2 regions of the Cytobacillus pseudoceanisediminis genome follow, and region 1 is predicted to be linked to the other one. Evidence: predicted binding sites of a transcription regulator. Region 1 holds the regulator's gene; the other holds the start of a gene.

Region 1 (5,127 bases):
CGGCTTGCAAGGCTCTTTCCTTCTTCATAAACAGGGATGTCTTTATCCCAGCCTTCTGAAAGCTCGCCATTGATTGCCTGCTCCAGCTGTTTTCCTAACTCAGGATGCGCTTCTTTATACTGTGCAAAAAGGTCTTCCCATTCCTGCTGCTTCTTAGAGCCGCTTTCTACAACCTGCTGCTTGAAGTGATCATATACTTCCTGAGGAACATGGAAATCTTCTTCGAAAGTCCACTTATAGGCTTCTTTCGTTAATTTCAATTCATCAGCACCCAGTGGAGCGCCGTGAACATCAGATTTACCTGATTTGTTTGGAGAACCGTAGCCAATGACTGTTTTAACCTCAATCATTGTTGGTCGGTTTTCATCCTGCTTCGCTTCCTCAATTGCTTTTGCAATTTCGTGAAGATCATTGCCGTCTTCTACGCGGATATACTGCCAGCCGTATGACTTGAATCGCTGTTCAACACTTTCAGAGAAAGACTTATCAAGGTCACCATCAAGTGAGATATCATTTGAATCATATAGAACAACCAGTCTTCCAAGCTTTAAGTGGCCAGCAAGGGAAGCAGCTTCAGCCGAAACGCCTTCCATAAGGTCTCCGTCACCGCAGATGCTGTATGTATAGTGGTCAACAACATTGAAGTTGTCTTTGTTGTATGTTGCAGCCAGGTGGCGTTCAGCCATTGCCATACCAACAGCCATTGCAATACCTTGACCTAATGGGCCTGTTGTTGCGTCAACACCTGGAGTATGGCCATATTCAGGGTGACCTGGCGTCTTGCTTCCCCACTGTCTGAACTCTTTAATGTCATTCATGGAAACATCATAGCCAGAAAGATGAAGAAGGCTGTATAAAAGCATGGAGCCATGTCCAGCAGAAAGGACGAAACGGTCACGGTTGAACCATTCAGGATTTTTCGGGTTATGGTTCATGAAGCGTGTCCAAAGCGTATAAGCCATTGGCGCTGCACCCATCGGCATCCCCGGATGGCCGGAATTCGCCTTTTCAATGGCGTCGATTGATAAAGTACGAATGGAACTGATGGATAGTTCATCTGTGTGATTAAACATTCAATACATCCTTTCGAGTAGTAATTCTTTACTCTTTTAATATTATCGGGTGTCCTTTTTTTCACAACCAATAGGGTCAGGAAAAGGACAAAAAAGCCGGTTTGTTACTATATTGACACAAAAAGACCCGGCGTATGTAAAAAAAGCGGAGATAGCCGGTAATAGAAGTCATCTCCGCTTTCTATTAAAAGAAGGAATACAGCATTGTGTATCCCTTGCAATTATAATATTAGTGAAGGCGGTTTTTGTTTTGGAAGTCTTTTAGCTTTTTTGGAGTTACGTCATTTCCTTTCGGGTCAACGATTGTAACACCTTTAAGCGTGTTCAGCATGCCAGAGCGAAAAGTCTCCAAATACTCTTTACGGAGAGAAGTCTGTTCTTTTGCTTCTGCTTCTGTTAAACCTGATTCCTTTGCCTTCTTTGCCAGTTCATTAATTCGGGCAAGTTTTTGTTTTGGCAGCATATATTAAAGCTCCTTTATATCAAAAGTTTACCTTTGGATATTCTGATAGAAGTTTTTATTATACAATAGCTTCAGATATGGAACAATACTGAAACTCAACTGCCATCATACTAAAAAAGAACACTTTTGACAAGAAAAGTGCTCTATTCAGCAAGTGATTCCATATACTCTTTATACCTTCTGTGGACTGTTGCTTTTGAGATATTATAGCCAAAGCCTCTGAGTGTTGCAGCAATCTCTGCAAATGTTAACTCGTTTTTCCTTAGCCGGACAATTTCCTCTATCGGCACCTCTATTCTTTCCCTGCCGCCATTTGTTCCCTGATTGCTTAAGTTCTTCTCGGGGCGGTATCCCTTATCAACAGCCCGCTGCATGCCGCGTCTAATTTTGATGTTATGAAGCTTTCTCTGATATTCTTCTACCATCCCAACAATGTTCAGCACCATCGAATCTGATTCCGAAAGCTCGAGCTGGCCGTTATTCGAAATGCTGTACAGCTGAACTTCTTCCTTTAGGATGCAATGGAGTATCGCTATCTTTGCATTACCCCGCCCCAGCCTGGTTTCATCCTGAATGAGGACAACCTTGATATCCTTTTCTTTAATTAAGTCTAAAAGCTCCAATATACCGTCTCTTTCAAGGTCATATCCACTGGCCTGTTCGCGTATCACCTTGACTACTTCAAAATCATGCTTTTTCGCCAGATTCACCAGCTCTTCTTCCTGTCTTGAAAGGGACGTTTCCTGAGTATCCTTTGTTGTACTAACCCTGCAGTAAATAATTGCTTTCATAACTTCTCCTTATTCGTAAAAGTCTGAACTGGCAAGCTCTTTATAAGGCTCGTCATCCAGTGCTTTTACTGGAATAACAATTTCATCGCCCGGAAAAATCCTGCCTGCCGCTATCTCATTATTTTGTTCGACCCAATTAATAAATTGATCTGTAGACAGCGAATGTTCAGCCGAAAAACTCTCAGCAATTTCCCATAAAGAGTCACCTTCTGCAACAGTGACTTTCATAAACTTTTCCGTATCAGGTGTCTCTATCTGAATGAGCATAATAAACGATGCTGTCAGGCTTAAAACGAAGAGAATAATAGCATAAGAATATGATTTCCACAATTTTTTCAGCATGATATACCACCTCTAAAAGAATGTATGTTCGCATTTGATGTTTTTATTATAGACCGAACATTTGTTTTGTGTCAATAAAAATTCGAACTTATGTTTGTATCATATGGTAATTGATGCTATAATTGAGACAACAAAAACATACGAGGTGCGTAAAGATGGTGAAATTATCAAAAAGGCAGCAAGATATATTAGAGTTTATTAAAGAGGAAGTTAAATTGAGAGGCTATCCGCCTTCTGTAAGGGAAATCGGGGAAGCAGTCGGCCTGGCTTCAAGCTCAACAGTTCACGGCCATCTCGCCCGTCTTGAAAGCAAAGGGCTGATCCGCAGAGATCCTACTAAACCGCGCGCCATTGAAATTTTAGATCTGGACGAGTCTTCTCACATCCCTAAGGTCAGTGCAGTCAATGTTCCGATCGTCGGTAAAGTAACTGCAGGGCAGCCGATAACAGCCATTGAAAATGTTGAAGAATACTTCCCTCTTCCAGAAAGAATGGCACCAGCTGATGAGCATGTATTCATGCTTGAAATCATGGGGGAAAGTATGATTGAAGCCGGAATCCTTGATGGCGACTATGTCATCGTCAAACAGCAGAGCACTGCTAATAATGGAGATATCGTGGTTGCCATGACAGAGGAAGATGAAGCAACTGTCAAAAGATTCTTTAAAGAAAAAGACTATATCCGGCTTCAGCCGGAAAACTCTACAATGGAACCTATCATCCTTCGAAATGTTTCCATCCTTGGCAAAGTTATAGGTGTATACCGCCATATGCATTAATAGAATGATAAAAAGCAGGCAGCCACTGCCTGCTTTTTATTTTTCCAATTTTAAGAAGGTTATCAGTTCCTATTACCTGATGCTATTAGCGAAATCATACGAAAGTAACTGATACCTTTTCTGTTGGTACTAAGTTGCAGTCATGTATGACTATTTTATTATTCAGAAAATTCGGTATTTTTATGCATATTATTTTATAGCCACTTTCTATATAATGGTAATACACCGAGAATCAACCTAAGGTCGCTTGTCCAAAATCTCGACTTTAGGAGTGTGAAGAAAAAATGTTTTTGAACATTACCTTCGCTTTGTTGATTGGTGGGCTGGTCGGTGTCGTTGGACATATTCGGAAAGAAGGCAAAATGGTAAAACCCAGAAGGACAAAAAAATTCATCTATCTGGGGGTCTTTGAAGAAGTAATCATGGGGGCTTTAGCGGCTGTTTTTTTGGTCGTATCTTCAGATCCTGACTCTGCCTTAAAGGTAGTGCTCCTTGCGGTAATTGCAGGATTTGGAGGAGATGCACTGCTGACATGTCTCGATTTCCTAAAGATCAGACATAAAGAATAGAGAGATGCAGGGAAATACAAATTAGTTAAAACCTCGTTCACTTAGAAACGGGGTTTTTGTATTTTAGCTATGTAAAAACCCCTGCTCATGCAAACAGAGTGTTTTCGAATTTTTAAAGTAATTGCTCATGTAGTGTTCGTTGCTCCAAGGGATGTACCTGCGTACGAAACATAAATACTAATCCTTGCCGTTAGAAATCCTCTTTAACTATTTTTTCAAAACTGCTCCTTCTGCTGAACCAATGGGCAATTAAGTATAGTGAAACTAAGATAAAAAAGGAATAAGCAAAGGCCCAAAGGATTTTTTTATATAAGTGCAGCATTGGTGTTTTATATCTTTCACAAACCCTTGAAAACAGGACTAAACCGGCTAGCAACCATATTTATTCTTATCTTAGCTTTAGGGAATATTGTGACTGGCTTTATACCAGCAGATATAAATCTATTTTGGCATTCAATAGCAGCTCAACTTGACATGATAACTGTTTTGCCCGGTCTTTGGCTATACGCAAAATCTTTAGAAATTGGAAAACGCTGGACTCAATACTGTTTAGTTACATTACTAGTCATAGTCACACTCAATATGTTAATAATTTTCATCCCTATGCACGCCGGTCTATTGCAAAGGTTATTCTATTTAGTGATTTTCATATGGGGCACTGTACTGGCGTTTATTTTAAGTAAATGATTTGTTGCCACGCCTTTATCGCCTGAGCTCTTAATTCTTATTCTTAATTTACGCCCCCTGCCTTGGTTAAATTAGTCGTCTAACACAGAATCCTTACTCTTAATATTTCTCGGGGGGAACCTAGATATTTCAACTCGTTACACCAGACCTTTTTTAAACCAAAATATATATATCTTTACAACATAAAGAAGAATCATGTTGGTAATTAATCCAAAGAACCAGTTCCAGTGAATATAGTGATACAATGAACTAAATTTTTCGAGAAGATAGGAGTAAGTTGTTATCCCCATTGAAAATAGTAAGTAGTACAAAAATGTTCTTCTTGTCCCTTTTTCTTTTGGATAAAAAAGTATAAAAAACACCGCAATTGTAGGATAAACAATATAATGCAATGAAAAGCTCATATTTGTCGCTTTATTAAAT
Region 2 (5,127 bases), on a different replicon from region 1:
TGGTCTGCACTACGTAGTTGATATCGACATTAAGGGTTTCTTTGATAACATCAATCATGGAAAATTACTTAGACAGATATGGAACATAGGGATTAGGGACAAAAACCTTATTTCAGTAATAAGCAAAATGTTGAAAGCCAATATTATTGGCGAAGGGAGAATGGATAAAGGAACCCCGCAAGGTGGAATCATTTCTCCGCTCCTATCCAACATTGTGCTGAATGAATTAGATTGGTGGATCAGCTCCCAATGGGAAACATTTCAATCTAAGAAAACCTACTCAAATAAGGGCAAACAGGATAGAGAATTAAAGAAAACTAGGTTAAAAGAAGTTTTCATTGTAAGGTACGCTGATGATTTTAAAATCTTCTGTAGAGACATTAATGTTGCAAAGCGAATGTTTTCTGCAACCAAAATGTGGTTGAAAGAAAGGTTAGGACTTAAGGTAAGTAATAAGAAATCTAAAATTACTAATCTTCGTAAGAACTATACTGAATTCCTTGGATTTAAACTCAAGGTAACTCCTAGAGCAAATACAAGGCATGGATACGCATCTATCAGTGACATATCGGATAAGGCAGTTCGGAAAATGAAGAAAAACCTTAAAAAGTCCATCAAAACAATCCAATACTCAAAAGAGCATAAGAAATTAGAAGTAGACAGAATGAATTCGAAAATAAGGGGATATCACAATTACTACAAAGCAGCAACAAGAGTAAACATCACCTTTGTAAGAATGAATTTTGCGCTCTCTAAGGTCATACACAATAGATTAAAAAGCCAAAGCTCTAATGTTGGGACTGAAAGCAAAACGTACAATAAGTTATACGGACAATATAAATTCAAGAAGATATTTATTGATGGTAAGCCTATCTTTCCAATTGCAGGTATTAAATTAGAAATACCTAAAAACTTTAGAAAAGATATCAATAACTTTACTAAAGAGGGAAGAGCAGCTATCCATAACAGTCTGAAAGCAGTGGATAGTGAAATGCTTGTCTATCTTCTGAAAAATCCTGTAATAAATGAGTCAGTTGAATTTAACGATAACCGTATATCACTGTTCGTAGCGCAAAATGGTAAATGTGCTATTAGCGGTCAACCTCTAACTATCGGTAGGATGCATACTCATCACAAGAAGCCTAGAAACTCAGGTGGAACTGATAAATATAGCAACCTTATTATTGTATCCAACTTCGTTCACACTTTGATTCACGCAACAAAGGAGGAAACGATAAAACGATATATAAACTTAGAGAACCTTTCCTTAAAACAAATTGATAAAATCAATGTTTTGAGAAAACTGCTGAAACTACAACCCATAGTCGCCTAACAAATAAAGCCTTTAATGGATTTTGAGAGTGAGTAGCTTTGATGCATTAGTCCATATTAGAAGTATTTCGATGGAACGCGGTATGCGGTGAAAGTCGCACGTACCGTGTGAGGCGGGGGAAAAGCCAGAGATTACTTCAAAGGTTTACCTATCGTACCCGAAATGGGCAGTGGCTACCTCAATCGTTACGGATTGAGATGCCACACATTTAGTTCAGCAAAGAAACCAGAAGGAACAGGTTCAGGTAATCCAGCCCCCATTCATGTTGCAGTACCTACTTCTAAGTTAAAGGAATGGAAAGAAGGGGTTAGTCTAAAAGCAAGAACTGTATGGTTATCTGAAGGTCCTTTAAAATGCGACATAGCATCAGATTGTATTGGGAAACTATATAATCCATTAGAAATTGATGATATAGGTGATATCTTCTTAGCACTTCCGGGAGCAGGAGCATGGCGTCTAGCCCTTCCTGTATTAAAGGAAATGGGTGTGGAACAAGTAAATATTTGCTTTGATGCTGATGCCGTTTCCAATGTATATGTAAAGAAACACTTGATGGAATGTGCGAAAGGTCTAAAAGAAGAAGGCTATAGAGCAAACCTTGTTTTATGGAATGAAGATGAAGCTAAGGGGATTGATGACTTATTTATCAAAAACCGCTTACCACATATAAAAAAATTATTTTAAAAAATATTATTTAAGCTATAAAAAAGTCCTTTGAGTTGAGTTCTCAAGGGACTTTTCCTTTTACATCAAAAACTGAACAAACAAAATTAAATGTTATTGGCAACTTTCCATCCCTTTCGTTGTTTGGCAGCTGATAAGATATTTGAACATTTAAAAGTCCTAAGTTGCTGCTTCCCAACATCCAATGTAAGAACAACTTCGCTAGTATAACTCCTTACAACCACTGCCCTATGTGTGAGTTTCCCTGCATCATTCATATAAATTAGATCAATCGGTATTTTATTTTCCCTTGAGAAATTAAACAAGCATTTCATGTATTATCAGCTCCTTTTTACATAATAATAAGGGAACTAATGTTCGTTTTCAAGTTGATTTAAGAACGAATGTTTGTATAATTATTGATATAAGGAGATGAGAATAGATGATCCGTGACAGAGGAAAAATTAAATGGCAGCCAGCTCATTTTATGCCAGAGCATAGGGCCATGCTTAATCGAATAACAATCGACGACAAAAAGCAAAAAAAGCCTCAGTTGGATGCACATGAATTTGAGGAAATAGGTTATATTGTCATGGAATCCTTAAAGTGTACCATCCCAATTAAAGTGACGATTTGGAAAGACGGGTTTTTTATGTTTAGAACCGGAATCGTAGATAAAGTGGATATGCTAATAAATATTTACTCTTAGAATCTAATGGTGAGTTATTAAGGATATCTATTCACGAAATTACGGCTGTTGAGAGGATATAAAAATGACCAGGATTCCAGAAAAAGACCGGGATATTTTAGAGCAAGCTATGTATCTCCCGATGCTCCTTACCATTCTCGAAAGGGATCGAATATTATTTGATAAAGGTTCCTTCAAACTTAAACAACCATACTTGGAACTTATTGATGAGACGAATCCAAGAATTCGAAATAGGGTCCAGGAACTAATGGAGTTTTACCTGTATAAGCGATTTAAATAGTAAAAGCCCTTAAGAAGGGCTTTACTAAATTTAGAACCAGTTATTTAACTGTTTTTCACTGCATCTTTCAGTGCTTTACCTGGAGAAAATGCTGGTACTTTACTCGCAGCAATTTCAATTTCTTCACCAGTTTGCGGATTACGCCCTTTACGAGCGGCTCTTTCACGAACCTCAAAGTTACCAAAACCTAAAAATTGGGCTTTTTCCCTTCTTTTAATACATTAGTAACTGCTTCAAATACTGCATCAACAGCTTTTGAAGCATCCTTTTTGGAAAGCTCACTACGTTCAGCAACTGCATTTACAAGTTCTGTTTTATTCATTTTGGTCACCTCTAGAAAAATTTGGAATCATCAATTTATTGTTGCACTATAAGTAATAGCATATAAGCTTGTTTATATTCAAGAAAAATAATCTCTTCATATTTTACTACTTTACCAGCTTGAGTTTAAAATCTGCTAAAATCACTTCACTTTTACTTTCGTCACAGCTTTAGATTTTTTTGCTGCCTTCCCTAATTCCTTCAGCAATGTTTTTTTATCCTTTTTAGAAGCCATATATTCCCCACCTGCCCTCTTATTTCGTTCGTTAATTTTTAGTTTGTCCAAATTAATAAATTCTAAACGTACTATACTCTCCACTAGATGAATAGATTAACAATATAACTATTTAACATTTTGACACTGGGATAAAAGAGGAGAGAGGGGCTCTTTTAGAAGAGGGGGAGTATATTGAAAGCAATCAATCCAATTTTTGATAACAAAAATAAAAACAAGCTATCCGTAACTCATACACCCAATGTTCGGAAAAAGCCTGTAACGAAGGCTGAGGGCAGAAAAGAAAGATGCGATAAAAAGAAAGATGTGAAGATACCATTCAATGACGAAGAGAGGGTATTAATTAAAAGGCTTGCTAAAATGCGTGGCCTGGAACCGACTCCTTATTGCACTTTGTTAATCAAGAAGGCGCTCAAGGAAGAGCATCATTTTCCTCCCTGTTATTACAATCCAAAAGGGAAACCTTATCCTGCAAAACTTGAAGTTCATTACCATGATCAGCTTTTTGATTATAAAGTTAAATGGGATTGTAGTCTAAAAGAGGCTGCCTACAGGATTATAAGTTTCATGCTAACCATTGAAAGAAGGTTATTGTTATGAATAAAACCAGATATGGTCAATATGAAATATATGAAGAAGAACTTGACGATTTATCTTATCAACCAAGTGGATTGATTGATAAGTTAATTTTTAATCTGGGTAGAAGCTTATATAAATCTCAAGAACTTCAATACTCTTTTTCTGTGCCTGCATCTGAATACTTAAGGGGAGAACTATTTTGCAATGATGTATCTGAAGCCATGGAGTGTAAATTCACGCAAAGAGATCTAATAAGTTTACTCCTTGACGATTTTTTGTATCAAGCAAAACAACGAAACAATCCATATGATCTTTATCATGAATTAGATATAAGGAGTGAACACTCGTTAAAGGTGAATAGCTATGAAGGTGGGAATAAAACATATAACCGTAATACATCTAAAGGAAAAGAGCGTATATTTGAATGTACCATCAGAAGAAAAGAAGCCTTACGACTGGAAGTAATTTTAAGTGATATAGCAGAATTAGGGGAAAACAAATCATTTACAGTTAACCAGGTGCTAAGAATTCTTTATAGCGACTTTATACAGAAATATAGAACTGGAAATTTAACCAACGTAATAGAAAATATTGTTGCTCGTTATAGAAACTTATAATCCTTATTAAAGTTGGTACCATAATTTAGGATTTCACGGAGCAATAGGCCCTTCAAAAAACAGGAATAAAGGCTTGACCATATCCAATATTTACATTATTATGATGATATATAAATTAAACCAACGGGAAAGCCCCGAAGAACTAAGAGCAGATACTTTTTGTATCTGCAGCTCTTAGCTTCTTCGGGGCTTTTTTTGTTCCTCGAAGGAGGTGGAACCATGAAAAAGTCTATGAAAAAATTATTTCCATTTGTAGCGTTAACTGCAGTATTTGCCTTTTCTTTACTTCTTTTCTCTCCAGAGGAAGCCGCAGCAGCTTGGAAAAAATCCGGTATTACCCCTCAGGGAAATTTGCAAAACAGTAAAATTTACACCGATCTTGCTAACATT

The links. The regulator LexA, encoded in region 1, represses DNA repair genes until DNA is damaged. The targets are predictions, from matches to a motif close to CGAACATATGTTCG.
Region 2: M5V91_RS30165 (YolD-like family protein) is a predicted target of LexA. The motif match lies at 2,364-2,377, and genes of this name have one in related genera.

Annotation. Positions count from the first base shown of each region.
Region 1 is NZ_CP097349.1:2,065,527-2,070,653, forward strand. It holds gene tkt (transketolase) at 1-1,073, opposite strand, end outside; gene M5V91_RS11105 (DUF896 domain-containing protein) at 1,303-1,536, opposite strand; gene M5V91_RS11110 (YneB family resolvase-like protein) at 1,680-2,327, opposite strand; gene yneA (cell division suppressor protein YneA) at 2,337-2,669, opposite strand; gene lexA (transcriptional repressor LexA) at 2,825-3,448, shown strand; gene M5V91_RS11125 (DUF4257 domain-containing protein) at 3,733-4,017, shown strand; gene M5V91_RS30440 (CBO0543 family protein) at 4,842-5,127, opposite strand, start outside.
Region 2 is NZ_CP097350.1:333,491-338,617, reverse strand. It holds gene ltrA (group II intron reverse transcriptase/maturase) at 1-1,333, shown strand, start outside; gene M5V91_RS30170 (DUF3854 domain-containing protein) at 1,496-2,017, shown strand; gene M5V91_RS30165 (YolD-like family protein) at 2,439-2,705, shown strand; gene M5V91_RS30160 (YhjD family protein) at 2,770-2,985, shown strand; partial or broken gene hbs (non-specific DNA-binding protein Hbs) at 3,030-3,307, opposite strand; gene M5V91_RS30150 (hypothetical protein) at 3,716-4,141, shown strand; gene M5V91_RS30145 (hypothetical protein) at 4,138-4,737, shown strand; gene M5V91_RS30140 (pilin) at 4,957-5,127, shown strand, end outside.